Regions from separate parts of the Klebsiella sp. RIT-PI-d genome, predicted to be linked through region 1. Evidence: predicted binding sites of a transcription regulator. Region 1 holds the regulator's gene; each other region holds the start of a gene.
What was found. Region 1 encodes CRP, which controls carbon source genes, mostly activating them, when cyclic AMP is high. Its sites were predicted from a motif close to ATGTGANNNNNNTCACAT; they were not measured.
Positions count from the first base shown of each region.

Region 2: a site for CRP is predicted at 1,930-1,947, ahead of AC791_RS12035 (sugar transporter). Genes of this name have one in related genera too.
Region 3: a site for CRP is predicted at 3,290-3,307, ahead of AC791_RS17055 (glycine dehydrogenase). Genes of this name have one in related genera too.
Region 4: a site for CRP is predicted at 4,019-4,036, ahead of azuC (stress response protein AzuC). Genes of this name have one in related genera too.

Region 1 covers NZ_LGIT01000004.1:24,556-32,249, forward strand. The annotation lists gene AC791_RS03425 (hydrolase) at 1-567, shown strand, start outside; gene AC791_RS03430 (YheU family protein) at 569-787, shown strand; gene AC791_RS03435 (phosphoribulokinase) at 813-1,682, shown strand; gene AC791_RS03440 (OsmC family protein) at 1,728-2,132, opposite strand; gene crp (cAMP-activated global transcriptional regulator CRP) at 2,433-3,065, shown strand; gene AC791_RS03450 (YccS/YhfK family putative transporter) at 3,114-5,204, shown strand; gene argD (bifunctional acetylornithine/succinyldiaminopimelate transaminase) at 5,194-6,414, opposite strand; gene pabA (aminodeoxychorismate synthase component 2) at 6,502-7,065, opposite strand; gene AC791_RS03465 (putative adenosine monophosphate-protein transferase Fic) at 7,185-7,694, opposite strand, start outside.
Region 2 covers NZ_LGIT01000009.1:1,197,686-1,205,379, reverse strand. The annotation lists gene marR (multiple antibiotic resistance transcriptional regulator MarR) at 1-425, opposite strand, end outside; gene AC791_RS12035 (sugar transporter) at 664-1,854, opposite strand; gene AC791_RS12030 (L-lactate dehydrogenase) at 2,106-3,050, opposite strand; gene ptrR (putrescine utilization regulator PtrR) at 3,139-4,002, opposite strand; gene sad (succinate-semialdehyde dehydrogenase) at 4,109-5,494, shown strand; gene AC791_RS12015 (methyl-accepting chemotaxis protein) at 5,574-7,163, shown strand; gene glsB (glutaminase B) at 7,226-7,694, shown strand, end outside.
Region 3 covers NZ_LGIT01000012.1:22,355-30,048, forward strand. The annotation lists gene AC791_RS17030 (amidohydrolase/deacetylase family metallohydrolase) at 1-658, opposite strand, end outside; gene AC791_RS17035 (DUF4310 family protein) at 721-1,365, opposite strand; gene AC791_RS17040 (DUF4311 domain-containing protein) at 1,377-2,153, opposite strand; gene AC791_RS17045 (DUF4312 family protein) at 2,176-2,475, opposite strand; gene AC791_RS17050 (SFCGS family glycine-rich protein) at 2,478-2,840, opposite strand; gene AC791_RS17055 (glycine dehydrogenase) at 2,851-3,189, opposite strand; gene cybC (cytochrome b562) at 3,599-3,988, opposite strand; gene pmbA (metalloprotease PmbA) at 4,040-5,392, opposite strand; gene yjgA (ribosome biogenesis factor YjgA) at 5,487-6,038, shown strand; gene AC791_RS17075 (aldose 1-epimerase family protein) at 6,336-7,544, shown strand.
Region 4 covers NZ_LGIT01000009.1:1,568,442-1,576,135, reverse strand. The annotation lists gene AC791_RS13840 (HD domain-containing phosphohydrolase) at 1-1,537, opposite strand, end outside; gene AC791_RS13835 (RpiB/LacA/LacB family sugar-phosphate isomerase) at 1,781-2,419, shown strand; gene AC791_RS13830 (MFS transporter) at 2,495-3,916, opposite strand; gene azuC (stress response protein AzuC) at 4,116-4,199, shown strand; gene AC791_RS13825 (DUF2766 family protein) at 4,301-4,552, shown strand; gene AC791_RS13820 (anaerobic C4-dicarboxylate transporter) at 4,599-5,942, opposite strand; gene AC791_RS13815 (non-heme ferritin-like protein) at 6,151-6,654, opposite strand; gene AC791_RS13810 (DJ-1/PfpI family protein) at 7,201-7,694, shown strand, end outside.

The sequences.
Region 1 (7,694 bases):
GTTGGCTACTCGCTGGGGGGGAATATGCTCGCCTGCCTGCTGGCCAAAGAAGGCGATAACGCACCGCTGAATGCCGCCGCTATCGTCTCTGCTCCTTTTGTACTGGAAGCCTGTAGTTATCATATGGAAAAAGGCTTCTCCCGGGTGTATCAGCGCTATTTGCTTAATCTGCTGAAGGGCAATGCAACGCGCAAGCTGAAAGCCTTTCCCGGCACTCTGCCAATCGAGCTGGCACAATTAAAGCAGGTACGACGTTTGCGCGAGTTTGACGATTTAATTACGGCGCGCATTCACGGCTTTACCGACGCTATCGACTATTATCGTAAGTGCAGCGCGATGCCGTTGCTCAGTCAGATAGCTAAACCGACGCTTATCATTCATGCTAAAGATGATCCGTTTATGGATCATCACGTTATTCCTGAGCCAGGCACGCTACCGCCGCAGGTCGAGTATCAGCTCACCGAACACGGTGGTCATGTCGGATTCGTGGGCGGTACGCTGCGACATCCGGAAATGTGGCTGGAAAAACGCATACCCGACTGGCTAACTACATACCTCGGAGCTTAAGGTGATTATTCCCTGGCAGGATCTCGACCCAGATACTCTCTATAGCCTGATCGAAAGCTTTGTCTTGCGTGAAGGTACTGATTATGGTGAACATGAGCGTTCACTTGAGCAAAAAGTCGCCGACGTTAAACACCAGCTCCAGACAGGCGAAGCCGTACTGGTGTGGTCAGAACTGCATGAGACGGTCAATATCATGCCTCGCACGCAGTTCCGCGGCTAATTTACTGATTCTTCAGGGAGTTGCTATGTCTGCCAAACATCCAGTGATTGCGGTAACAGGGTCCAGCGGCGCGGGGACCACGACGACCAGTCTCGCGTTTCGCAAGATTTTTGCCCAGCTTAATCTGCATGCAGCGGAAGTCGAAGGCGATAGCTTTCATCGCTATACTCGCCCGGAAATGGACATGGCCATTCGCAAAGCCCGGGATGCCGGACGGCATATCAGCTATTTTGGCCCGGAGGCGAATGACTTCAATCTGCTGGAGCAGACATTTATTGAATATGGACAGTCGGGAACCGGTCAGGCGCGCAAATATTTGCATACGTACGATGAAGCCGTACCGTGGGATCAGGTGCCAGGAACGTTTACCCCCTGGCAACCGCTGCCGGAGCCGACCGACGTATTATTTTACGAAGGTTTGCACGGCGGCGTTGTCACCCCCCAGCATGACGTCGCGCGTCATGTCGATTTACTGGTTGGCGTAGTGCCGATTGTGAACCTGGAGTGGATACAAAAATTAATTCGCGACACCGGCGAGCGCGGCCATTCACGCGAAGCCGTCATGGACTCCGTGGTTCGCTCAATGGATGACTATATTAATTTTATTACCCCCCAATTTTCCCGGACCCATATTAACTTCCAGCGCGTACCCACCGTCGACACCTCCAACCCATTTGCGGCAAAAAGCATTCCCTCGCTGGACGAAAGTTTCGTGGTTATTCACTTTCGTAATCTGGAAGGGATCGACTATCCCTGGTTGCTGGCCATGCTTCAGGGTTCGTTTATTTCTCACATTAATACATTAGTGGTGCCGGGCGGGAAAATGGGCCTGGCAATGGAGCTGATCATGCTGCCGCTGGTTCAGCGTCTGATGGAAGGTAAGACAATTGAGTAAAAGGTGCGCAAGTGCCCGACAGCAAAGGCTTATCGGGCAAGATTATTATGCGGCAATCACTTCGTATGAATGGGTGATATTGACGGCTTTACCCAGCATAAGCGCTACAGAACAATATTTCTCGGCAGAGAGATCGACGGCGCGCGAGACGGCCGCATCTTTCAGATCGTTACCCGTGACGATAAAATGCAAATTGATATGCGTGAACAGACGCGGCGCTTCTTCCCGGCGCTCAGAGGTCAGTTTAACCTCGCAATTTGTGACGTCCTGACGCCCTTTTTGCAGGATAGACACCACATCGATCGCGCTACATCCACCTGCGGCCATCAGCACCATTTCCATCGGGCTGGGCGCTTTATCACCAGAGTTACCATCCATTAACACCTGATGCCCGGAAGCCGACTCACCTAAAAACGTTAACCCCTCGACCCACTTGACGCGTGCTTGCATAACATCCACTCCAGCGTTGAAATTTTCTCCACAGATTACGCGCACATAACAATTCTCGCAACGGAAGACGACCTGCGTCATGCTGAAGCGAGACACCAGGAGACAGGCGGCAAAAGCTATGTTAAAACAGATCAGATACCGCAGTGATACATTGACTTTGACGCATGTATGCAAAGGAATTAGATTTGGCTGCGGAACATACCGACAGTCAACTTCCTCGCTGAGGGACAAACACGATTGCAACCCGGAGGCAGTACCCTTTCGCCGCCGGAGATAGCTTATAACAGAGGATAATCGCGCATGGTGCTTGGCAAACCACAAACAGACCCGACTCTCGAATGGTTCTTGTCTCATTGCCACATTCATAAGTACCCATCAAAGAGCACGCTAATTCACCAGGGTGAAAAAGCAGAGACGCTGTATTACATCGTCAAAGGCTCGGTGGCAGTGCTCATTAAGGATGAAGAAGGGAAAGAAATGATCCTTTCTTATCTCAACCAGGGCGATTTTATCGGTGAACTGGGCCTTTTCGAAGAAGGTCAGGAACGTAGTGCCTGGGTACGTGCAAAAACCGCCTGTGAAGTTGCGGAAATCTCCTACAAAAAATTCCGTCAGCTGATCCAGGTAAATCCGGACATCCTGATGCGCCTTTCTTCACAAATGGCGCGTCGTTTACAGGTGACATCCGAAAAAGTGGGCAACCTCGCCTTCCTCGACGTGACCGGCCGTATTGCGCAGACGCTGCTTAACCTGGCTAAACAGCCAGATGCCATGACGCACCCGGACGGTATGCAAATCAAAATCACCCGTCAGGAGATCGGCCAGATCGTAGGCTGCTCTCGCGAAACGGTGGGACGTATCCTGAAAATGCTGGAAGATCAGAGCCTGATCTCCGCGCACGGTAAAACTATCGTCGTTTACGGCACCCGCTAGAGTCGACACGCGGCGCATTCCCAGTAATGCGCCGATGCTGTTATCGCTATGTGGCGCAGGCTGATTTATCACCCGGAAATAAACTACGCACTTCGGCAAACGCTGGTGCTCTGTTTGCCCGTGGCTATCGGCCTGTTGCTCGGCCAGCTTCAGTACGGCCTGCTTTTTTCCCTCGTTCCCGCCTGCTGTAATATTGCCGGTCTTGATACGCCGCATAAGCGCTTTTTTAAGCGGCTGACGATCGGCGGCGCGATGTTCGCGGGCAGTAGTCTGGCGGTTCAGCTTCTGCTGGCGCAGGGTGCGCCGCTGCCGCTGGTGCTGACCGCGCTGGCAATGGTACTCGGCGTGACAGCGGAAATCGGCCCGCTTCATGCCCGCCTGCTTCCGGCATCCTTAATTGCAGCCATCTTTACCCTGAGCCTTGCCGGTTCTGTGCCTGTCTGGCAGCCAATGCTGCTGTATGCCATGGGCACGCTCTGGTATGGACTCTTTAACTGGTTCTGGTTCTGGCTATGGCGCGAACAGCCGTTGCGGGAATCATTAAGTCTGCTCTATCGCCAGCTGGCAGACTATTGTGAAGCAAAATACAGCCTGTTGACCCAGCATACCGCGCCGGAAAAGGCGCTGCCCCCGCTGTTGGTACGTCAGCAGAAAACGGTGGATTTAATTACCCAGTGCTATCAGCAGCTGTATATGCTGTCGGAAAAAAAACACGAAAACTACAAGCGTCTGCGCTGGATGTTCCAGATGGCGCTGGATTTACAGGAGCATATTTCGGTTAGCCTCCACCAGCCGGAAGAGGTGCAAAAGCTGGTGGAACAGAGTCATGCTGAAGCCGTGATCCGCTGGAATGCCCGGACCATTGCCGCCCGCTTACGCGTGATGGCAGATGATATCCTTTATCATCATTACTCTGGCCGTTTTACGATGGACAAGCAGCTTGAGGCGCTGGAAAAAATTGCCCGCCAGAATCCGGATAATCCGGTCGGCCAGTTTTGCACCTGGCATTTTAGCCGCATCGCCCGCGTGCTGCGTACGCTTCGCCCACTCTACCCGCGCGATCTGATGGCCGATCGTCAGCGTCGTCCACCGCTGTGGTCGGCGCTCAAAAGCTACCTCTCATTCAAGTCGCCTGCCTTACGCACCGCCGCCCGAATTAGCGTGATGCTCAGTATCGCCAGCCTGGCAGGCAGCGTTTTACATCTCACTAAACCCTACTGGGTGCTGATGACCATCATGTTCGTGACGCAAAACGGCTATGGTGCAACGCGGGTGCGTATTCTTCATCGTGCGCTTGGCACGCTGGTAGGGCTGGTGATTGCAGGCGTAACGCTGCACCTGAAGGTGCCTGACGGTTATACGCTTTGTGCAATGCTGTTGATCACCCTGATTAGCTATCTGATCCTGCGAAAAAATTATGGCTGGGCGACGATCGGTTTCACCGTAACGGCCGTATATACCCTTCAGCTGATTAACCTTAACGGCGAGCAGTTTATTCTGCCGCGTATGATTGATACCGCGCTCGGCTGTCTTATCGCCTTTGGCGGTATGGTCTGGCTATGGCCGCAGTGGCAAAGTGGTCTGTTACGTCAGAACGCGTGGGCAGCGCTGGAAGCCGACCAGGATGCACTGCGTCTGATTTTAAGCAACGATCCGCAGGCCCCGACACTCGCGTATCAGCGTATGCGCGTAAACCAGGCGCATAACACCCTGTTCAACTCATTAAATCAGGCGATGCAGGAGCCTGGCTTTAACTCGCAGTATCTGGCAGATATGAAGCTGTGGGTCACCCACAGTCAGTTTATCGTCGAGCACATTAATGCGATGACCACGCTGGCGCGGGAGCATAATATGCTGACGCCGGATCTGGCGGTACAGTATCTGCAGTCCTGTGAAATTGCCCTGCAGCGCTGTCAGCAGCGGCTGGAATCGGAAGGTCCGGGAAGCACGGGTGATGTGAATATTCTGCAAGCGCCGGACGGCGGTGCGCTCCATGGACCGTTAAGCACCATGGAGCGCCACCTTGAGCGCATTATCGGCCATCTGAACACCATGCATACTATTTCATCGGTAGCATGGCGTCAGCGCCCGCATCATGGAAGCTGGCTGAACAAAAAATTCGGCCGCGCTAACGGTTGAGGACGTTAGCGACCGCCTGTGCAAACCGTTTCATGCCTTCATCAATATCGGCCTCTTCCACCACTAGCGAAGGGGCGAAACGCAGCACGTCCGGTCCGGCATTAAGCACCATCAGGCCCTCTTCAGCGGCAGCAGTGAGGAAATCACGCGCGCGGCCCTTGAGCTGGGTTTGTAATTCAGCGCCGATTAATAGCCCCATGCCGCGAATGTCGCTGAACAGCGCGTATTTTTCATTGATCTGCTGAAGGTGATTAACAAAGCGCTGACGTTTAACATTAACGCCGCTCAGCACCTCAGGCGTATTAATGATATCGAATGCGGCCCCTGCCACGGCGCAGGCCAGCGGATTGCCGCCGTAGGTCGAGCCGTGCGATCCGGCATGAAAGGCGCTGGCAATTTCATGGGTGGTAAGCATCGCGCTAATTGGGAAGCCGCCGCCCAGTGCTTTAGCACTGGTAAGAATGTCCGGCGTCACGCCATACTGCATATACGCAAACAAATCGCCGGTACGCCCCATGCCGCACTGAACTTCATCAAATACCAGTAGCGCCTGATGCTGATCGCACAGCTCACGCAGCCCCTGCAGGAATTCCGGCGTTGCCGCCGTTACGCCACCCTCTCCCTGGATAGGCTCAACGACCACGGCGCAGGTATGATCGTCCATTACCGCTTTCACCGCGTGTAAATCATTGAATGGAACATGAATGATATCTGCCGGTTTTGGTCCAAAGCCGTCGGAATATTTTGGCTGACCACCGACAGAGACGGTAAATAGTGAACGTCCATGAAACGCGTTATGAAAGGCAATAATCTTCGTTTTATAAGGACTGTGGCGAACGCAGGCATAGTGCCGCGCCAGCTTGAAGGCGGTTTCATTAGCTTCGGTGCCGGAGTTCATAAATACTACGCGCTCGGCGAACGTGGCCTCAACAATCTTACGTCCCAGACGCAGTGCCGGCTCGTTAGTAAATACGTTACTGGTGTGCCACAACATTTCACCCTGCGCTTTTAGCGCATCAACCAGCGCCGGATGGCAGTGCCCCAGCGCGGTAACGGCAATGCCACCAGCAAAATCAATGTACTCTGTCCCCTGCTGATCCCATACCCGGCTCCCTGATCCTTTAACCGGAATAAACTCAGCCGGTGCATAAATCGGCAGGATAACGTCATCAAACGTTGCGCGTGTTATTGCCGGTTGTTCAGTTGCCATGTCGTGCCCACCCTTCTTTATGCAAAAGCGAATGTGATAATATAATCACAAAATATGCATAAAAAATCAATTAAAGGCAACTATAAATCAGCGATGCAGAAAATTAGCCAGCAGTTGATGCCCCTGCTCGCTAAGAATACTTTCCGGGTGAAACTGTACTCCTTCCAGATCCCATTCCCGGTGGCGGATAGCCATAATTTCCTGTGTGTCGCTCCAGGCGGTTACCTCAAAGCATTCTGGCAGCGTCGGCGGATCAATGACCAACGAATGATAGCGAGTGACGGTTAGGGGATTATTTAGCGCGTGAAAGACGCCGCCGCCGTTATGACTTACTGGCGATGTTTTACCGTGCATCACTTTAGCAGCCCTGACGATAGTCGCGCCAAAGGCCTGGGCGATAGCCTGATGCCCAAGGCAAACGCCAAGAACCGGCCGCTTTCCCGCATACTGGCGAATAACATCCAGCGAAATGCCTGCGTCATCCGGCGTACACGGTCCGGGAGAGATCACAATTTTATGCGGATTAAGCCCGGCGATATCTGCCAGGGTTATGTCGTCATTGCGACGAACCAGCACATCCGCGCCCAGCTCGCTGAAATATTGAAATAAGTTCCAGGTGAAAGAGTCGTAGTTATCGATGAGCAGCAGCATAGTTTATAACGCTAAGGGATGAGGCGGACAGGTTAACAAATTGCGGGTCATACTGGAATTAGGGTTCACAGACTCGCACGGCCCGGCAACTGTCAGACCGTGCGAAGTCTTAATAAGCTTTATGCCTCGCTTACCACATCAGCAAAAATAGCTTGTAGCGGAGCGAGATCGCCCATCGCACCGCGTTGATTCGCCTGCCGCCAGGCCTCAACGTCAATGCTGCGCCAGTCGAGCAGGTAACCCGCATGAATGGCCAGCTGCTCGAAGAAAATGCGCTGTGCCAGACCGTTACCGAGACGGAAGGGATGCAGGACGTTAATTTCGCAATAATAGTGTGCCAGGCGGGCAATAAAGGCTTCTTTCTCCAGCCCGGCGAGGTACTCTTCCTCTTCAAGGGCCTGCATCAGGGCATTACCTTCATTTTCGATATACTGAAAATTACAAAAACGGGTATCGTCCTTATAGATATCAATTTCTCGTAGCTGACCTGCCCAGTCAAAAATATCCTGATAAAGCTGGCGATGAATAGCGCACAGGTGCGGTAAGCCGCGGGTCTGCGGGCCGAGATCGATTGTCGCCGCGCGGAGCGCGGTCAGTTCGTAAGCCGCCTCTTCCAGACGTTTTTCCTG
Region 2 (7,694 bases), on a different contig from region 1:
ACTTTCTTGAGCAGGTATTCAAGAGTAGCCACTTCGTCTGCCGCTAAGTTTTTTGTTAGTTCCTGATGCAGATCTTGCCCGACAAGTTGATGGCATTGCTCACAAATGGTCGTACCTTCCGGCGTTAGTCGTACCAGCACACCGCGTTTATCATTGGGGTTTGGCAGCCGCTCAACCCAGCCTTTACAGACCAGTCTGTCGAGCATACGGGTCAGAGCACCTAAATCGACCGACAGCACTTTTTTTAGCTCAACAGGCGTTACGCACACTTCGCAGCGAATAGAACATAGCACTTTGAACTGGGTGGCAGTAATGTCCTGCGGAGAGAGATAATCATTCAGCAGACGGTCTTTTTTCTGGTTAACCATGTGGATCAAGCGTCCGAGCGGAATGATTTCGTTAAACAGATCCCCTGAACTTTTCACAATGGTTGCCCTGGCAAGTATATTAGTTGCGGGGGATATTATTGCCCAGGCAAACATAAGTCAACTGAATGAATAAGCTTATGCCACGATTTGCTAAAAGGACAGTTATGCGCTTATCTGGAGCGGTATTGAGCGAGATAAAAGGCGGGGGGACCGGAATGCTTTGGCCAACATTAATGCGGAATTATTTGTTCAAGTGATAATTCAGGACGGCAAAGCCGCCCTGAGTGGGGAAATACTAATGAGGTTGTTCTTCCAGTGACACCGGCCAGCGACGGAAAATAATCACCGCCCAGATCAGCGCAGCCAGCGCCGGGATTGCACCCGCATAGCCGATAGCGGCCATCGACACATGCGTACTCACCTGGCTGCCCACCAGCGCGCCCGCGCCGATACCAAGATTAAAAATGCCTGAGAACAGAGCCATCGCCACGTCGGTCGCATCCGGGGCCAGCGCCAGAACTTTCACCTGCATGCCAAGGCCAATAATCATAATTGCCACTCCCCAGAATACGCTCAGAACCGCAAGATGATTTTCATTGCGTGCCGCCGGAACCAGCAGCAGCAGACATATCACCAGCAGGCCTATTGCCCCTGCAATCAGGGTCGACGCGTGCAGGTTACCCAGTTTGCCAAACAGTAAGCTGCCGAGGATGCCGGAGCCGCCGAGGATCAGCAGCAGGACGGTGGCATAAGTACTGCTAAGCCCGGCAACGTTCTGCACAAACGGTTCAATGTAGCTGTAGGCGGTATAGTGTGCTGTTACCACGACGACGGTAAGCACATAAATGCTCATCAGCGCCGGGCGACGAAACAGCAGCGGCAAACTCCTGAGTGAGCCAGAGTGCTCGCTGGGAAGTCTCGGTAGCAACTTAATCAGGCACAGTAGCGTGATTAGCGCGCCCACGCCGATGACAAAAAAGGTAGTACGCCAGCCAAAGTACTGACCCACAATACGGCCGATCGGTATTCCCAGCACCATTGCCAGCGCAGTGCCGGTGGCGATCAAACTCAACGCCTGGGCACGTTTTCCCGCCGGGGCGAGGCGAATCGCCAGTGAGGCGGTAATCGACCAGAATATGGCGTGCGCAAACGCAATACCTATACGGCTTATTATCAGGACGGTGAAATTCCATGCCAGAAATGACAGTACGTGACTGGCGATAAACACCACAAACAGCCCAATCAGCAGTTTGCGGCGTTCCATTTGGCTGGTTAGCAGCATAAAGGGCAGGGACATCAGGGCGACCACCCAGGCATAGATGGTTAGCATGATGCCGACCTGCGCCGTCTCCATGCCAAAGCTTGTCGCGATATCGGACAGCAGACCTACCGGCGCGAATTCAGTGGTATTAAAAATGAACGCTGCGATGGCAAGCGTGACCACACGAAGCCACGCGATTTTGCGTGAAACAGTATTCGTCGTCATAGCGTTAGTCTGGGTTGGTTGTACATAAGAAGAGAAGACGATGTTAAAGCTATCCCTGACGCAAATACAACTAATTTGTGACGCAGATCTCAATTTATCCGGTCATAAAGTAAAGATTTGCCCGACCGCGTATTAATACTGGTGCAACCCGTGCGTCATATGTCAGCGTATCTGAACCAGAATGCTCAGGACAACATTATGCGAACAATGGAATGCTGTGTCAGCCTGCGCCCCGGCTGACACACTTATTATCATGGCAGGCGGGCAATATTCGCCTGAATAACGCTTGCCGAATAACGAAATTTTTCCAGCTCATCATCAGCGAGATGGAGTTCAATAACCTGCTGGACACCACTTTGTGCCAGTACCGCCGGTACGCCAATGGCAACATTGCTTACGCCATATTCGCCATCCAGAATGCAGGAGATGGCCAGCGCGCGATGGCTCCCTGTAAAAATATTGCGACAGATCTCAGCAATTGTCCCGGCAATACCGTATTCAGTACAGCCTTTTCCGGCATAAATTTCGAAGCCCAGCTTGCGTACTTTTTCCGCCAGTGCTGAACGATCAAGGGGCTTGCCCATACGGCGCTGATACAGGTCAGCGATGGGAGAGCCGTAGACCGATGAATGTGACCAGACCGGAAACTGGGTATCACCATGCTCGCCAAGGATGAAAGCATCGATACTCTGCGCGCCGATATCCAGCTGCCGGGCAAGCGTGCGGCGTAAGCGGGTAGTATCCAGCCACACGCCGGTGCCGATGATCTGGTTTCTCGGCAGCCCCGAAAGCGTCCATACCTGCCAGGTAATGATATCGCACGGATTGGTAGCGATAAGAAAGATGCCGTTAAAACCGCCCGCCATCATCTGTGGGATAATACTTTTCACAATCTTCGCGGTGCTGGTCAGTTCATCCAGTCGCGTCTGGCCAGGCTTAAGGGCACCGCCGGAAACGGTGATCACTGCAATATCAACATCCGCGCAGTCGCTGGCGTCGCGGGAGCAAATCGTTACCATTCCTGGCATATAGGCGGCAGCATCGCTGAGATCCTGAACATGACCTTCAACCCGGGCCTTATTAACATCAACCAAAATCAGCTCTTCGCAAATGGTCTGATTAAGCAGCGCGTAGGCAGCAGATGCTCCGACGTTGCCTGCGCCTATAATCATCACTTTGCGTGCTTTAGTGTTCATAGCGAGTCCGTTTAACGTGAAAGCAAAAAATAAAACTACTGCCTGAACCCGGGACAATGCAAGGATCTACAGCACCTATAGGATAATGCTATGGTTTTACCTCGTTCACTATCTCAATAAAAGCGTCCAGCGAGCGCGTCATTCCGCCGCGTCGCCACACCAGCCAGGTGGTCAGCCATCGCCACTCTTTACTAAGCGGCCATGCGCTAATCTGATGACTGCCGGGCATCGCCTCCAGCATTGATCGTGGGATCAGCGCCAGTCCGGCACCGGCAATGACGCAGGCCAACATCCCATGATAGGACTCCATTTCGTGAATTTTTCCCGGCATGGCATGGTCGGCGTGAAACCAGTTTTCGAAATGGCGACGATAAGAGCAGTTAGCGCGAAAGGCATAGATGTTGACACCGTTAACGTCGCTGGCACGGGTAACGGGCCGATGTCCACCGGGGGCGACAACCACCATTTCTTCCCGCCAGACAGGCAGCCCGTCAAGTGCCGGGTGGAGGACCGGTCCATCAACAAACGCGGCGCTTAGCGTCCCGGCCAGCACGCCGTCCAGCATGGTGCCGGATGGCCCCGTCGCCAGGTCAAACTGAATTTTTGGATAGCGCCCGGTATATTGTGCAAGCAGCGCCGGAATGCGCACGGCGGCCGTGCTTTCAAGCGAACCCAGAGAAAATAACCCTTGCGGCTCATCACCGGTAACGACCTTGCGCGCTTCATCTACAAGGGCCAGAATTTGCTCACTGTAGCGCAGGAAATTATGCCCGGCCGGGGAGAGGCGCAGGCGCTGGTTCTCACGAATGAACAGCGCGACGCCAAGGTCGGCTTCCAGCTGGCGAATGCGGGTGGTCAGATTTGACGGCACCCGATGTACGGTGGCAGCGGCCTGAGTAATACTGCCGGCTTTCGCCACCGCATTAAACATTTCAAGCTGAGTTAAATCCATGTCGTTCTCGATTTGTGAATGGAGTGGTTAATATTATTCATTTTTAACACTTGTGCGAGTGTAGCAGAATAGCTGTCACCTGATAATTTCGACAAGTGAGAAGAAGATGACTTCACCTGCACACACTGCAACATCCGTTAACCCGGCGAACGGCCGGCCACTTTCTTCCCGGCCGTGGGCCACCCGCGACGAGCTGGAACGCGCACTTGAACGGGCCTCTGGCGGCTATCGTCAGTGGCGTAATGTCACTGTGGCTCAGCGGGCAGCAAAACTGCGCGATCTTGGCACCGTACTGCGTAAAAACGCTGAAGCGATGGCGCAGATGATTTGTCGCGAAATGGGCAAACCTATCCGTCAGGCCCGGGCTGAAGTGAGTAAATCGGCAAACTTATGCGACTGGTACGCAGAACATGGCCCGGCAATGCTCAAGACAGAGAACACAACCGTGGCCGATCGGCAGGCGGTCATTGAATACCGTCCGCTGGGAGCGATTCTGGCGATAATGCCGTGGAATTTTCCCCTCTGGCAGGTCCTGCGTGGTGCGGTTCCTGTTTTGCTGGCGGGCAATAGCTATTTACTGAAACATGCGCCGAATGTGCAGGGCTGTAGTGCGCTCATTAAACAGCTGTTTGATGAAGCCGGTTTCCCGGAAGGGGTTTTCGGTGAAATCAATGCAACCAATGACGGCGTGAGTCAGGCGATTGCCGATCCACGCATAGCGGCGGTGACGGTAACCGGTAGCGTCCGTGCCGGCCAGGCCATTGGCGCGCAGGCGGGCGCTGCGCTTAAGAAATGCGTACTTGAGCTTGGCGGCTCCGATCCGTTTATCGTCCTCAACGATGCCGATCTGGATTTAGCGGTGAGCGCTGCGGTTGCCGGGCGTTACCAGAATACCGGGCAGGTATGTGCGGCGGCGAAACGCTTTATTGTCGAAGCGGGTATCGCCCAGGCATTTACCGACAGGTTTGTGGCGGCGGTCGCTGAACTGAAAATGGGCGATCCGGGCGATGAGCAATCCGATCTTGGCCCGATGGCGCGTTTTGATCTGCGTGATGAGTTACATCAGCAGGTTCTGAAAACGCTTGAGCAGGGCGCGACATTGCTGTCAGGGGGCGAAAAGGTAGCCGGTGAGGGTAATTACTACACCGCTACCGTCCTCGGCGATGTTACCCCAGAAATGACCGCATTTCGCGAGGAGTTGTTTGGTCCAGTTGCGGCCATTACGCTTGCCAGGGATGCGCAGCATGCGCTGGCCCTGGCAAACGACAGTGAGTTCGGTCTGTCTGCCACCGTAATTACCGCCAGTGAAGAACAGGCGCGCTTTTTTACCGATCATCTCGAATGCGGAGGCGTGTTTATTAATGGCTTTAGCGCCAGCGATCCACGGGTGGCGTTTGGCGGCGTTAAAAAAAGCGGCTTTGGCCGTGAGCTGTCGCATTTCGGTCTGCGCGAGTTCTGCAATATTCAGACCGTCTGGAAAGATCGTCGCTAGGTGATGTCATTATACTGTCATGGCACTGTCATTTTCATCTCATAGACTCACGCGTAACGTGTTGTAAAAGATGAAAATGATGAACTTAATACAAATTTCCCGTCGTACATGGCAGCGCATTCTTCCCCGTCAGTTTGGCCTTCTGACGGGGATACTATGCATTATTTTTCTGTTTTCCGCCCTGCAAATAACCTCATCATTGCTGCTGTCACATTCGCTCAACAATGCGCGGCTTAGTGAACAGCGCAATCAGCAAGCGCATCTGCAGCAGGCAAAAGTTGATGAGGCCCGGATAGCGCTGCTTACCGCCAGCGATTTACTGAATCGTGCCGGAGTATGGTTTATGCAGGATCGTGATACCGGCTCGGTAGGCAGCTGGAACGGCCTGCTTGAGGATGCCGGGCGTGAACTTGCCCATTCGCAACAGGCGTGGAAAGCATGGCACGCGCTCAATCCTCCCGCCGATGATGAACTGGTGAATAGCTACCAGCTGTTTTACAGCGCCATTAAAGAGCAGGTCGACGCTCTGGGTAAAACACAGTCTATAGATGCTTTCTTTGCGGTACCGGTGCAGGCTTTTCAGGCGGATTTTAATCAGCACTACGCGCGTTTTCAGCAAGCGACTGAACAGCGCGCCGGGGTCGGGCGGCAGTCCTTTATGGCAAGCTTGGCATCGCTACAAACGCTGTTTCTCCTGGCACCAGCGCTTCTGCTGGTCATTGCTATCGCCGTCTGGCTGGGAATGTCGCGATGGGTGATCGTCCCGCTACGACAATTAATTAGCCATATTAACCAGCTGGCCGCAGGCGATCTTTCTGCATCACTGCCGCCGGTTCAGCGGTTTAACCGCGAGATCCATCAGCTCAGCCTGAGTATTAGCGAGATGCAAACCGGCCTTCAGCAGCTGGTAATAGAGGTTACTGACGCTACCACGTCGATGGTGGCAAATATTCAACGTCTGGCGGAGGGAAACCAGACGCTGTATCAACAGTCGGTGAAGCAGGCACGTGAGCTGGATGGCGTTACCCTGCATATTGCCGCGCTTGAAGCGCACGTAGAAGGCAATACCGGCTACGCACAGCAGGCCAGCCAGCGCGCGGACGAAGCGCGTCAGGCGGCAGAAAAGGGCGATCGAATGATGGATACGGTAAATCAGTCGATGCGGGAAATTGTTGACCGTTCAGCGGAAATGCGTGGAATTGTGGCGATGATTGACAGCGTGGCCTTTCAAACCAATATTCTGGCGCTTAACGCGGCAATAGAGGCTGCCCATGCCGGGGATCGGGGACGCGGGTTTGCGGTGGTCGCTAATGAGGTGGGGCTGCTGGCCCGGCAAAGCAGCCACTCTACCCGCGATATTCAGCAGTTAATTAACCACTCGTTGCAGGGGATTGAGTCCGGTTCGACGGCGGTTAATCGTCTGGAGGACAATCTTCAGCAGGTTACCCGGCTGGTGGCTACCCTCAGCAGCCTGCTAAGCGACATTTCAGGTGCCACGCTGCGTCAGGGAGAAAGCATCCATTCGATGACGCGTCAGTTGCACGTACTGAACCGGGTTGCACGTCAAACCGGCGAGCTGGTCACCCATGCGTCACGGGCATCTCAGCAATTGCAGGATGATTCACAGCAGCTGACGCTGGCGGTTACCCGATTTCGGCTTCCGGCCTGACGGCTGAGCATTAGCTCTGTTATACTCCTGGGCCAAAAATGGTCCGGGACAAGGAGCAACAGGTGGCGAAGGTCATCACAACGGCATTACTCGAATCGATTTTACACGAGGTCCGTCCTTTAATCGGTCAGGGAAAGGTCGCTGATTATATTCCGGCACTGGCCGCCGTGAGTCCGAATAAACTCGGCATTGCTATCAGCACAGTAGAGGGCCAGCATTTTGCGGCAGGCGATGCCAGCGAGCGCTTCTCTATTCAGTCTATCTCTAAGGTGCTGAGCCTGATTGTAGCGATGAATCATTATCAGGAAGATGAAATCTGGCAGCGCGTAGGGAAAGATCCCTCCGGGTTGCCGTTTAATTCACTGGTGCAACTTGAGCTGGAACAGGGAATACCGCGCAATCCATTTATTAATGCCGGCGCGCTGGTGGTGTGCGATATGCTGCAAAGTCGCCTGAGCGCACCCCGTCAGCGCATGCTGGAAATCGTACGTCAGCTCAGCGGTGCGGCTGATGTGGGCTATGACAGCGTCG
Region 3 (7,694 bases), on a different contig from region 1:
CCGGCGTAAGGATGCGGTTGGGTTTGCCGTTATAGCAGTGGGTGATGATATCGCCGCGGGTCAGGCGTTCGGCAATATCATCAAGATCCGGCGGACTGTTACCAATATGCACCATCAACGGCAAATCACCGTTTTCCTGCTGCATTACTTTGGCCTGCTCCAGCGGCGTAATGCCATTATCCCCAACCACGCTACTGCTCATTCGCGCCTTCAGACCGACGATGAAATCGGGATAGCGTTTAACCGCCTCACGCACCGCATCGCGATCGATATTGGCCATATTCGCCAGTTCGTTCTGGGCAATCAGTCCAACGCGGGAGATGTTCAGTAGCGCATACACCTCCGTTGTCGCCTGGCGGGTAAGGGTATAAAAATCATCGATATCATCGGCACCGGTACTGCCTGCATCAACGACGGTAGTGACTCCGGTTGCAATGCCAATACTGTCAGGTTGATCGTGGTAAATCGGGGAGTTGGGGTAGCAGTGGACGTGAGAGTCAATCCAGCCCGCGCTGACATAATATTGACCCTGTAGATCAATATCTACCGGAGCCGGGCCGTTAATCTCGCCCAGCGCCGCAATTTTGCCGTCCCGCAGCGCAATATCAGTGACGGTATCGTCGACCAGACGCGCGCGGCGCAGGAGTACATCAAACATAGCTTTCTCCTGATAGTGCGGGCGCATGACGCGCCCGCTGGAAGTTACACCTTCTCAGGCACTTAGCTAATCGCAATCGGAAACAGCGAGCCGAGGATCATCGCGCCGAGGATCGCCCCGCCGGTTATCGGCTTCTGCCAGATGTAAAACAGCAGCGCACCCACCAGCGAGCCAATGCCGATAGGGATCGAGGCGGCCATGGCACTGAGGATAATCAATGGCCCGAGAAAACGTCCGGACGCGTTACCCGCCCCCATCATCACATCCGCGCCGTAAGTGGAGTTGCTCTGGTTGATGGTAAACTTACGCGCCAGAATGATCAGATAGCCAATCGCCAGACCAATCACTAATCCGGTGAAAAGCGACGCGATGAAGTTCTCAACCGGAAAAACAAATCCGGCTCCCAGCAGCAGCGCCGGAACGCCAAGACCCACACCGGTCTGGATCGCGCCGCCGATGTCCAGAATACCAACCAGCGAACCTTCGATAATACGGGCGAAAAGAAAGCTGGCACCAAAGGCTGCCACCGCGCCGTAAACCCCGGTATCCATACCGGCTTTCAGCATCGCCACAAACGCCACTTCGTTAAACGCACCAATACCGTAGAGGTAATACATGTGTGTCCCGGCAAATACGCCGGAGGAGAGCAGACCAACGAAGATCGGGAACGACCAGTCGGCATACCAAAACCCTTTATTCTGTTCCATTGCCGTCTCCGTTATTTGCCGCTGAGCGAGTTGTGGATCAGATCGAGCCAGTTCGGCACGGTCAGATTAAAGGATTCGATCATTTTCATGTCGAAGCCGCGGAAGAAGGCACTCAGAACAAACAGCGTAATAATCGCGCCCATCATCACTTTGGTGACCCGGTGCCAGCCGCTCTCTTCCACGCCCTTACCAATCAGGATCCCCAGTACCAGGCCCGGAACGGCGTTGCCCATGATCAGCTGCGCTGCGCCGCCAAAAATAGTGGCCCAAAAGCCCGATTTCTTGCCCGCATCAATTGCTGCCAGCCAGAAAATCACCGGCATGATGATGTTAACCAGCAGGTTAGCCGCAGGGACCAGCACCTTCACCGCCGTGACCTGTAAAGATTCAGGCACCGATGAGGCGGTCAGGTTGAGAAAGGTCACGACGAAGGTGCCAATGATCCCGCAGGCGATGGCCATTTTTTTCGGGTCGTGCATTGTTTCGCCGACGTTGCGATTTTTGATCATCAGCGCTGCCGCGCCCCAGTTAGGGATAATGCGATGATCAACATCCTGAGTGAATGAACCGGCAGCCACCGAAGATGCCCAGGCGTTAAAGAAAAAGCCTAAACCAAATGAGAAGTGTGACGCAGGATCGCCTTCACAGGAATTCAGCTCACCTAACGTACGAAATGCCCCCATCCCCTGCGTGGTAGGCGCGTGAAACATGCGTGCCGCTCCGGCGCCCACACCCACCCCGACCAGGCCGCCGATGATTAGCGATTTTATTAATATTATCAGGAACATGGTTCCGCCCTATTATTGAGGATCAGCGTTGCGTGACAAAATCGACCTTATCAAGATCGATGGCCGTCACGTTGACGGTAACGTCCAGCTCCACACTGAACGTCCGTCTTTCCCGGCGCAAAAAGAAGAACAAAAAGGCTTCTTTACGCACCGTTTCATGCGCGTGAACAACCTGCACATCCTGTGGCTCAATACGCAGTAAAATATGCGGCGAGGCTTTCATCACTGCCGCCTGAACGTGGTTGAGGGCATCGGCAAAGGCGCGCGATTTGCCCTCGCCTTTACCCTTGACTCTCACCGTGGTGGTGAATTGCTCTTTCATGCTTATGCGCCGTGCTTCTTCTGCCACGCCTGTACCAGACGTTCGCCCAGCTCTTCTTTATCCATAAAGCCAAACCCCAGCACGTTGCAGCCTTCGTTGATGGCGGTCACGCCTTCATCAACCGAGCGCATACCGTATTTCGCTTTATAGCCATATTTGGTCTGGGCAGTAATCGCTCCGGCCCCGCCGCTGCCGCAGAATGAGATGCCGAAGGTGGCATTTTCAGCTTTCATCATGTCGCCCAGCTTCATGTCTGCCGCCATACCCGGCACCACCACGGCACGTCCGCCCGCTTTTTCGACGCCAGCGGCAACTTTCTGGCCTTTCCCTAAACGGTCGCCAATCACTACGGTAATCTGTTCCATCTTGTGCTCCTTAAAGGTTTTCTTTTGCGACTTCGAAGTGAACTGACAGTAGCCAGGCTTCTTCTTCGGGAAGGTTGCCGAATGCTGCGACCACGTCGCGAGCAAGGGCCATTGAGTCTGGTGAAATTTCGTCGAACAGGCTGGCCTCGACTTCGGGTAATGGCTCGCCGGTGATCGCTCGAAAGGCCATTGCCCGCACGTGGGAGGTCAGCATCTGCTCCTGTACGGCATTAGGAATAATGTGGTGACGGCCCAGCAGCGCATATACCTGCGGCAACATGCGATCGGCAAGCTCGCCAATCTGCTCCGTTTGTTCTCCAGCGTCGTTAATGACAGCTCCGTTATTCACTCGTTGTACCCCGTTTTTGGCTCTGGGATAAAACTACCGTCGGACGTTAATAGTTTGTAGCGAGTTGTTTTCCACTTCGAAGTGGAAAGGCGAGTGGCAAGAGTGATCTGTGCCGCATAAATGGGCTGAATAACGATTATTCACTGGGATATCGTGACAAACGTCACATAAAAACGTGGAAATCAGCGGCAGTTAACGGGCAAACGCGTCGTCTACTGGTCTGGAAAAATGTGAGGTTAATAAGGTTTACTTATGAGAAAAGGGGTACATGCGCCGCGTCTGACATCATCCGGTGCAATGAAAGGTGTGCAATAATGCCCGACACGGGTTTGTCAAAAGCCCTGATGTACCGCTGGCATAACTGGTAATACGCTCATGGTTTAACATGAGCGCATTTTGCGTTTAGTGATTAACGATACTTCTTATGATAGGTATTGCGCGTGGTTTTAAACTCTTCTGCCGCGGCCTGCGCTTCTTTCACTTTACCTTCATTGGCGAGCTTAATTGCGCCATCAATTTGCGCGACCAGGATATCGAAGCCGTGGCGATAATCTTTCATTTCCGGGCTGTCGGCGGCTTTATCTTCCAGTTTTGGCGGGGTGGCTTTTTGCGCGTCCAGAGCGGCCGTACGCATATCGGTGAGTGCGGCTTTCATTTCAGCAGCGTTGTCCGTAGTCTGGACCACCTTCAGATTAGTATTAAGGGTGTCCATATCATCTTCAAGATCGGCAGCCATAACATGGGCTGAACTCAGCACAAGCGTGGATACTGCCAGCATCGTCAATAACGTTTTACGCATCGCTCACTTCCTTTTTTATTATTAAAAAGGGCGGCCAGTGCCGCCCTGAGTTTACTGTCCGGCGATTTTCATCTCCGGAAGCAGTACTGAACCACACTGAATATTACTGCGCGTTTCGATATCATTACCGATGGTCACCATATTGCGCCACATGTCTTTCAGATTGCCCGCAATGGTGATTTCGCTTACCGGATACTGGATCTCACCGTTTTCAACCCAGAAGCCCGCTGCACCGCGTGAATAATCGCCGGTGATGCCGCTGACGCCCTGTCCCATAAGTTCGGTGACCACCAGCCCGGTGCCCATCTCTTTCAACAGCCCGGCAAAATCCAGACCCTGTCCGGCAATGCGCCAGTTGTGAATGCCGCCGGCGTGGCCGGTACTTTTCAGGCCCAGCTTACGCGCAGAATAATTAGTTAAAAGCCACTGGGTTAATACCCCATCTTTAATGATGTCGCGGCGTTCTGTGCGCACGCCTTCGCCGTCAAACGGTGTAGATGCCAGCCCTTTGAGCAGGTGCGGATGTTCCTCAATGGTCAGCCATTCCGGCAGGATTTGCTGGCCCAGTGAATCCAGCAGGAAGGTTGATTTACGGTATACGGCGCCGCCCGCAATGGCGCCTACCAGATGACCAAACAGGCCGGTAGCCACTTCGTTAGCGAAGATAACCGGCGCTTTCATGGTAGAGAGTTTACGCGGTGACAGGCGCGATAAGGTGCGACGCGCGCACTCTTCGCCGACCCATTCCGGGCTTTGCAAATCGCCCAGCGCGCGGCCGATGGTATAGGCGTAGTCGCGTTCCATCTCGCCATTCACTTCAGCAATCACACAGCTGGAGAGCGAGTGGCGCGTTGAGCAATAGCTCTGCAACATCCCGTGGCTGTTGCCAAAGACTTTGATCCCGTAATGGCTGTTAAAACTGCCGCCTTCGGTATTGGTAATACGTTTATCAGCGTTAAGGGATGCCTGCTCCGCGCGTGCTGCCAGTTCGATGGCTTCGTCAGGAGAGACTTCAGCCGGATGGAACAGGTCAAGATCCGGCGCGTCAAAGGCCAGAAGATCTTTGTCTGCCACGCCCGCGCACGGGTCCGGAGAGGTATAACGGGCAATATCCAGCGCGGCCTGCACGGTGCGGGCGATGGCATCCGGGCTGAGGTCAGTGGATGAGGCACTTCCTTTGCGATTCTGGTGATAAACGGTGATACCCAACGCGCCGTCACTGTTAAATTCAACATTTTCCACCTCACCGTAGCGGGTGCTGACGCCAATCCCGGTGGTCTTGCTGACCGCCACTTCCGCGCCGTCGGATTTGCCGGAAGCCAGCGCCAGTGCGGTTGATACGGCTTCTTCCAGGACTTTACGCTGCTCTGCAACTTGTGTGATTACTTTCATTACTGATGCCATAATGTAAGGTGAAGTTTATTGAAGTCTAACAGAGAACCCATTCTCAGTGTGCGCTCACAGTGTTAGTATTAGCCTCTTTTTTGAGGAGCCAAATATGACTAAGCAGCCCGAAGACTGGCTCGACGATGTTCCCGGTGATGATATTGAAGACGAAGATGATGAAATCATCTGGGTCAGCAAAAGTGAAATTAAACGTGATGCCGAAGAATTAAAGCAGCTCGGAGCGGAAATGGTCGCGCTGGGCAAGAACGCACTGGACAAGATCCCTCTTGACCAGGACTTGCGTGCTGCTATCGAACTGGCGCAGCGCATCAAGATGGAAGGTCGTCGTCGTCAGTTACAGCTGATCGGCAAAATGCTGCGTCAGCGCGACGTTGAACCCATTCGCCAGGCGCTGGATAAGCTGAAAAACCGGCATAACCAGCAGGTAGCGATGTTCCACAAGCTGGAGCAGATCCGCGATCGTCTGATTGCTGAAGGTGATGACGCGGTGCCGGAAGTGCTGCGACTGTGGCCGCAGGCAGATCGTCAGCAGCTGCGTTCGCTTATCCGTAACGCGAAGAAAGAACAAGAAACCAATAAACCGCCAAAATCGGCTCGGCAGATCTTCCAGTATCTGCGCGAACTGGCAGAAAGCGATCTGTAATATCTCCGGCTGGCGCGGAACGTCCGCGTTAGCCCTTTTCCCTCTTTTTTCCTGCCCTTTTACTCGCGCCACTTTCTAAGGCACAACAAGCTGAATCGTTAAAGCTATTGACGATCAACATCACTTAAATCTATGTAACAGCCATTCAGTTGCGCACATTTTTACAGTAGCGATCATATTTCACACGGCAAATTTGGCTGTTTACTCACCAGGTGAGGCAGGTCACATTTTCATAACGCTGATATCACTAAATTTCATCATGAAAAACATAATCGATTCAGCAAAAAGGATGATTTTATGAAAAAGGCACTGACACTGACTACGCTGGCCCTGCTAATTTCGGCCCCTGCCCTGGCGCAAACATGGGTGCTGACGGGTGCTGAAAACAGTACCGAAAAAGGGAACTGGCAGATCAGCAGCGATAAGCTGAACATCAAAGACAGCCATTTCAGCATTGAGCAAAAAGTGTTGCACGGCGGCAAACAGGAAGGCAGTAAAGTCTTGACCATTACCAGTAAAGACGGCCTCACTATTGCGCTCAGCCCAACGCGCGGTATGAATATACTGCATGTTGAGGGATTTGGCGTACGCATGGGCTGGGACTCGCCGGTTAAAGAGGTGGTCAATCCGGCATTTATTAATCTGGAAAGCCGTAATGGTCTGGGCTGGCTGGAAGGATTCAACGAAATGATGGTTCGCTGCGGCTATGAATGGACCGGGCATCCGGTGACGGCTGACGGTCAGATTTATACCCTGCATGGCAAAGCGGGTAATACGCCGGCCTCGCAGGTAGAAGTCGAGGTAAGCGACTCCGCCCCCTATGAGATCCGTATTCGCGGTTTGCTGAAAGAGAGCACCTTCAAAAAAGCCGATCTGCAAACCATGACTGAATTGCGCTATGTGCCCGGCAGCAACAGCTTTAGTCTGCACGACGTGTTAACCAACCATGCTGACTACCCGCATGATTATCAGATTATTTATCACAGTAACTTTGGTAAACCGATCCTTGAAGAGGGTGCACGTTTTCTTGCGGCCATGGAAAGTATCAGCCCCTTCAACGATTATGCGAAGGACGGTCTGAAAACGTGGCAAACGTATCTGGGTCCAACCAAAGGTTTTGATGAAATGGTTTTTAACATCAAACCGTTATCAGACAGCAATCATCACACCCTGGCGGCAGTCGTCAATAAGGCGGGAGATAAAGGTGCCGCTATTCAGTTCGATACTCGCCAGCTGCCCGTTCTGACCCTGTGGAAAAATACCGATACCGGGAAGCAAGGCTATGTGACCGGTATTGAGCCGGGTACAAATTATGCCTATCCGGTGACAATTGAACGCGAGCAAAAACGCGTGAAGCAACTTCAGCCTGGTGAAAGTACTCAGTTCGATCTGACTTATACCTTATTACACAGCAGCAGCCAGGTCAGCGAGGTAGAAAAAACCATTAACGATATTCAGGGCACCACGACGCTAAAAATCGATGAAACCCCGATAGCGAAAGAATAATTCCCGCAGGGCCTGTCCGGTTATATTGGGCAGGCCATTCTCATTATTAATAAATATTGTCAAATAGTCTTTAATTTCCCCACCTGATTTGGGAGGCGGTAGCTGACCTGCTAATTTGAATAGTCTATCCTTGCTCGGGCAACCAGCATA
Region 4 (7,694 bases), on a different contig from region 1:
GTACGATACTGATCATTTTGAAGGTGTTTTTCGTCAGTTCCGGCATCAGGGCTGGCTCTACATGCCGTTCAATCTGACTGCGAAAACTGGAGATACGGTGGATCTGCGCCAGTAAATGCTGCATGGGATGAACAGGATCGACCCACGGTCCAATCTCATAGTTATTACGTGTCAGACCGGCCACTTTAAGCACGCCGCGAAAAAGTTCATTACCGCGCAGTGAAAGCTCCAGCGAGCTGAGGTCGCCAAGGATATAATCTATTCGGTGATTTTCTATGGCATCCAGTAACTCTTCGACGGAAGCCGCATTAACAATAAAAATTTCATTACCAAAGCGCTGTCTGAGATAGAGTGCCGAGAATGAGCCGCGCAACACCCCCACACGCTGGTGACGAATCTGTTCTTCATCCCATAAGAAGGGCTGCCCGATACGGTTGTAATAGACATTATGCCAGGCCATCACCGGGCCGATCATACCGTCAGACTGACGATTGTCATTCGCGTTAAACAAATTGACCAGGCGAATCGGCCACTGCTGCTGCTGCATGTGCTGGACGTAATTATCAACGTAGTGAACATCGACCTCAACGTGCAGTAAATCGCGTATATCGTTGATCATGTCAACCACTGAGCCATGATATCCCTGCGCATCTTTCCAGATTAAAGGCGCAAAATTTTCACTTTTCGGCAGCCAGACGGTCAGTTTATTTTTTGCAAGCCACTGCTTTTCGTCAGCACTGAGTACGATTCGACTGAGTAAAAAATCGCGCCGCGTTTGATCTTCGAGCTGTTTAAGTTTCCCGTTACGTTGCCATTCACTGATAAGCTGATTGATATTATTGCGCAGACCGCGCAGTTCAGGACTGAATGCCAGTACTGCAGCAATACGTAAATCCGGGAAGGGACGCGAGATGGTGTAATAACGTAGCGTATCGTCCATTTCAGTGGCGTCATTAATATAAAAATCGGCCTTATTCTCACTCAGCAGGCGAAACGCGTCTTCGCTGGTGGTAACAAACTGCAGCTGGCTAAAATGCAGATCGGGATAGCGAATATGGACCTGATCCCAGGTAGCGTCGTTGCGGCGAAACACCACTCTCGTCTGGTTCAGCTCGTTGGCAGATGTCACGGTACGACTCAGGCTGGCAGCCAGCACTTCGTTGTCAAACAGGCGGGCAGACAGAATTTTAGTGCGCGCCCGGGCTTCAGTGCGGATCACTCCGGCATACAGACCGTAACGGTCGTGATTAAAATCCTGACTGATTTGATTCCCGCCGACAGGACGAATTTGCAGCTGGTAATGATATTTATCATTGATAGCCTGAATAAGTTGCGGATAAAACCCACGGTAATTGCCCTGACTATCGCGCCAAAACTCGTAGCTTGGAGCATCATAAATCCACACTGGGATGATCTCCTGTGCGGCGGCGGGCGGAGTCGGAACGGCTGCAAAAAGCGGCCCGATGCACAGCAGCGCCAGAAATAACCAGGTTCCGGGAAACAGAATATGTCGCAAAGGCGGGCTGTGCTGATCCACTCGGAGAGTCCTTGTTATCATTTTGTTGAATTTAAAGTCTAACCAACCCTTAAGCTGGCGAATAGAAATTTTTTGAATAAGTCAAAATCAGGCGTGGTAAAGCGCAGATGAGAAAAATGTGATGTCGTCTGTGAATTTTAAAACAATTTTTCATTAAATTTGAAAGTATGTTTATCTGCGAGTAGAGTTTAGAGCATATGACATCCACGCGGGGCGACTCGCGCAGCACTCAGGAGAGAACCAATGAAAATTGCACTGATGATGGAAAACAGCCAGGCGAGCAAAAACGCCGTCATCCTCAATGAATTAAACGCTGTTGCCGACGAGAAAAATTTCCCGGTTTATAACGTCGGAATGAGCGATGAGAACGACCATCATCTGACCTATATCCATCTGGGCATCATGGCCAGTATCCTGCTTAATGCAAAAGCCGTTGATTTCGTGGTTACCGGTTGTGGCACCGGGCAGGGCGCGCTGATGTCCCTGAATATTCATCCGGGTGTGGTTTGCGGTTACTGTATCGATCCTGCTGATGCGTTCCTGTTCGCACAAATCAACAACGGTAACGCGCTGGCGCTGCCTTTCGCCAAAGGTTTTGGCTGGGGTGCTGAACTGAACGTACGCTTTATTTTCGAAAAAGCGTTTACCGGGCGTACCGGAGAAGGCTATCCGCCGGAGCGTAAAGAGCCGCAGGTCCGTAACGCAGGCATTCTGAACCAGGTCAAAGCTGCCGTGGTGAAAGAAAATTATCTGGATACTCTGCGCGCTATCGATCCGGAACTGGTTAAAACGGCGGTTTCCGGCCCACGTTTCCAGCAGTGCTTCTTTGAAAACTGCCAGAACAAAGAGATTGAAGCGTTCGTACGCGGGATTATTGGTTAAGCCGGTAAGCTATTCTGCGCAGGGTACTGCACTGCGCGTTATTCAATACCCTGAGGCCAGCTTCAGCTGGCCTTATTAATTTCCTTTCTTCGAAACCGAACTCCCCGCCTCACGCGTTAGCCTCAACGTATCAACCATGCCTGCCAGACAAATCAGAGCGATAAAGACAAATGCCAGCCGGAAACTGATACCCGGCACTGCCGAGAGCGCCAGCCAGTCGCTGACGCGTTCACCCAGGCGAATACCAATCGCGCCGAGCGTGATGCCCAGCCCTACAGCCAGCTGCGTGGCGGTACTAAAAAGCGTATTTGCATAGCTCATCTGGCTGGAGGGCACATCAGCAAAAGCCAGCGTGCTGATGCCGGTAAACTGTATCGAACGGAAAACGCCGCCAAGATACAGGATTAGCAGAACCAACCAGATGGGGGTATCTGGGGTTAAAAAGGCGCAGGCAAGCAAAGCCAGCACATTCAGTATGCCGTTAAGCAGCAGCAGACGACGAAACCCGAGCCAGCGGATCAGCGGCGTGGTTGCCGGTTTTATTGTCAGGTTGCCGACAAACACGGCCAGCACCAGCGACCCGGCATGAAAGGGGTCCATGCCAAATCCGACCTGGAAAAGCAGCGGTAATAGAAAAGGAACGGTGCTGATAGAAGAGCGAAAAAGCGAGCCGCCATACATCGTGACGCGAAAGGTCGGGATCTGCAACGCATCGAGGCGGATCATCGGCCATGCGGCACGCCGAAAATGGCGCAGCGCATAAAAAGACGCTAGCGCGCCTGGTACCAACAGGGCAATGATGATTTCGGTCTGAATATGTTCTGCACCCAGCGCCTCCATAGCGTAAACAAGGCTGACCATCGCAATTGAGGTGGCGAGAAAGCCCGGCATATCGAAAGGCCGTCGTTCATCATCGCGAATGTCAGGAATAATCCGCAGCGAAAGGAAAATGGCGAGCAGGCCAATTGGCAGATTAATAAAGAAGATCCAGCGCCAGTCCGCATAGCTGGTGATAAAGCCTCCCAGCGGCGGGCCAATAATCGGCGCAACCAGCGCAGGCCAGGTCAGGGTGGCGATAGCGGTGATTAACTGGTGTTTTGGGGTGGTGCGCAGCACTGCCAGGCGACCGACCGGCACCATTAGCGCCCCGCCTGCGCCCTGAAAAATGCGCATGGCGACAAAGCTCTCTACGCTGGTCGCCAGTCCACATAATACCGATGCCAGCGTGAAGATAGCCAGCGCCACAGTGAACACCTTGCGTGCGCCAAAGCGATCGGCAATCCAGCCGCTGGCGGGGATCAATACGGCCAGGGTGATAAGATAGGCGCTGATACCAATATTCAGATCAACCGCGTCTACGCCGAATGATTTCCCCATATCAGGCAGGGCGGTTGCGATTACCGTGCCATCAAGGAACTCCATAAAAAATGCGCCAGCCACCAGCAGCGCAGCGGGGGATAAGCCACGTTTTTCCCTGTCGGTAAGAGATCCACTCATCGTATACCTGCCACCCTTAAAATAAATAATGCTGCGCTGCGGCGTTAACTTACCGTTTAAGCACAACTTTTTTTTAAAATTTTACCGATTCCGATAAAATTTATGTGATTTTTATCACGTTGTAGTTGATTTTTGTGACGCAGGTCATATTATAGGTATCAGAAAGTAACACCTGCATAACAAAAACCGGAGTCTATCAATGAAATTTCGCAAAATTCTGAAAAGCATGTTTGAAAACTACTGCAAAACCTTCAAAGACGTACCGCCTGGCGCTATGTTCTGATAAAAAAACCTGCCGCGGCAGGTTTTTTTATGTCCTGATTTCCCCTCTGACATTTCCGGACCTGTAAGGTACTATTACGTCCCTTAAATAAGGAGCGCAATATGTCCAATAATCTGAGTGCCGACCAGGAACTGGTCTCTGATATCGTAGCCTGCCAGCTGGTCATTAAACAAATTCTTGATGTCATCGAAATTATCGCTCCGGCAGAGGTGCGTGAAAAGATGTCCGCCCAGCTAAAAGCGATTGATTTCACCAGCCACCCTGCCGCCGCCGATCCGGTGACGTTGCGGGGTATTCAAAAAGCCATCGCGCTGATTGAGATGAAATTTACGCCGCAGGATGAAGCACATTGAGACAGGCCCGGCAGCGTATTGCCAGGCCATCAATGCATAAAGGATATCAGAAGAAAGTCTGCACCAGCAGATAGCTTGCGGCACAGGCACAGCTGACGCCGATTAATCCCGGCAGAATAAAGCTGTGGTTGATGATGAATTTACCAATTCGCGTCGTACCCGAGCGGTCAAATCCAATACAGGCGAGATCGCTTGGGTAGGTGGGTAGCACAAAGTAGCCGTAAGATGCCGGGAAGAAAGCAACCAGCATTTTCGGCTCTACGCCCAGCATTAGCCCCATCGGAGCCACCGCGGTTAGCGCAGCCGCCTGACTGTTCACCAGTTTTGATACCAGAAAAAGCACAATCGCATAGGTCCACGGATGCGTCTTAACGACTCCCTCAAGCGCCATTTTTAACTCCGTCAGGTGAGCCTGGAAGAAAGTGTCGCTCATCCACGCCACGCCAAAGACCGAGAAAATCGCTACCATCCCTGCCTTAAACACCGCGCCGTTGGAAATGGTGGTGGCATTTACGTTGCACACCATCAGCATAATGGCCCCGGCGATCAGCATCATCATCTGGATAGTCAGGTTCATTGACAGCGGGGTCAGCGTTCCTTTCAGGTCAAATGACGGACGCAGGCCGGGGATCGCGCCCAGAACCACGACGACAAGAATGCCGGTGAAAAAAATCCAGGTAGACCAGTATGCCTGGGGGGCGAACTGCTGATCCATCAGGGTATCGCTACTGCCGTAAATAAACTCGCGTTGCTTCGGATCTTTCAGCTTCTTCTGGAATTCTTCATCATCTTCAAGGTTTTTACCGCGACGAAGGCTCCACAGGGCAGCAATCGCCACGCCAAACAGCGAAGCGGGTACTGAGATAGCGAGGATTTGCAGAATGCCCCATGCCTGACCTACACCGTGATGCGCGCCAATGATAGACACCAGGGAAACCACCGCTACCGAGACCGGCGAAGCGGTAATGGCCATTTGCGATGCAATTGATGCTACCGCCATTGGGCGCTCAGGACGAATCCCCTTTTTTAACGCGATGTCCGCAATAATGGGAAACATGGTGTAAACCACGTGTCCAGTGCCGCATAAAAACGTCAGCGACCAGGTGGTGAAGGGGGCCAGCAGAGTAATATGCTGGGGATGTTTACGCAGCAAACGCTCCGCAAATTGCATCATGACGTTAAGCCCACCCGCCGTTTGCAGCGTGGCGGCGCAGCCGATCACCGCAAGGATGGTCAGCATAACGTCAACCGGCGGTTTACCCGGCTGCAGGCCAAAAACAAATGTCAGGATAAAAAGGCCAATCCCGCTAATTAAACCCAGTCCCATCCCACCAAAACGCGTGCCGACCAGCAGGCAAAGAATAATGACTATGAACTCAAGGGTAATCATGTCGCACCTTTTGCAAATTCATCAGATGCATTAAATCATTGCATTTTGTAAGCCTACTCAATGAGAGGTAGATCTAATTTATAAAATGTTAACAAAAACAGAATATTACAAACATATTATTAACATTTTAGTGATGGGATGCGGCTTACGCCAGAAAAAGGGTGCCTGAAAGTAGGTGCCCCGAGACTGATGCACGGGGCGGGAGCGATCAGCGCTGCTGAAAATTAACCACGTTTAATAAATGACCGTCCGTCTGCTCCATTTTCAGGCCCGCATGCGCGGCATTGCGCACCTCCTCAGATATAGTACGCAGCAACAAACCGTGTTCTTCACGTTCGCTTTCAATCTGGACTAAAAAGGCCAGCGTAGTGTCATCATTAAGCGCCCGGACCTCGCAGAGTAATTGTGCCAGCGTTTCACTACGATGCTGAAAATCGTTGATCGTCTGGGAGAACAGATCGTCGAGATTAGCACACGGCACTTCAATCAATGGCGGGGGAGCGACGACCGGATTTGCGCCCGCCTTTTTCATAAAATCGAAAATGCGCATCATGCGGGTCACGTTGATCTGCGCCTGCGAGCGCAGGAAAATGGCGGTGCCGGTCAGATGACGTTTTGCACACCACTCACTCAGGCGCAGGTAGCGATTCGACGCGGTATATTCGAGATTCATCTGGGCGTTGAGTTGTTGAACCATTGCTGAAGCAGTCATACCAATGTCCTTATTACCAGAGAAGAGAGTCATGCACCCATCACATTCGCATCACTCATATAAGCAATGTCTGCATATCAGGCATGTGCCACCACTACACACACCACCATAATAAATTTCTGTTAGCGATGTATGTGATCGTGGGTTAATTTTCCGTAATTACGGCAAAAATAATATAACCCGCATGAATGCAAGGAAAGGCTAAATATCATCTGTTCATTATTGGTTACAACTTCTTTAAAAGGATGAGATATCAAATTAAAATATTATCCATTCTAGTAAGTATCTGTTTTTGATAATAAAAACGGTATTTCGATATGGTTGAAATTAAATTCCACGGCGCGTACTATTCTGTTGAGAATGAGCGCTAATACTATTGGCTATACATATCATCCCGGCAGCAAAGGGAATGAGAGGACATTTTAAGCATAAATTGCGCCAGATCATTTTTATTCTTCCAGAGCATTCGTCTTCAGACGTGAATCATTGTACCGAAACGTCTGATGCGCGTTTAAGCATTCGCAGATGTATTTAATGGAGTAAATAATGAAGAAAGTTGCTGTACTGTTGGCTCACGGTTTCGAAGAAGCGGAAGCCATTGTTACCATCGATATTTTGCGCCGTCTGAATATTGAGGTAGAAACTCTGGCCTGCGCCGAATCCCGGGCCGTCGTCAGTTATCACGCTATTCCGATGGTCGCCGACGCGACACTCGCAGAGCGTCTGAATGTGCGTTATGACGCCGTGGTATTACCCGGTGGTCCACAAGGCAGCGTTAATCTGGCGGCCAGCGAAGAGGTAGTGGCATTTGTTATCGCCCACGATGACGCCGGAAAACTGATTTGTCCTGTGTGTTCTGCCGCCGCCCGGGTGCTCGGCAAACATGGCCTGCTTAAAGGCCGCCGTTATGTCTGCTCCGGTGATTTATGGCAATCGATATCCGATGGCGAGTATATCGATGCACCCGTCGTTGAAGATGGCAATCTCATTAGCGGTAAAGGGCTGGGCCTGATTTTCGACTTTGCGTTTACGGTTGCCGC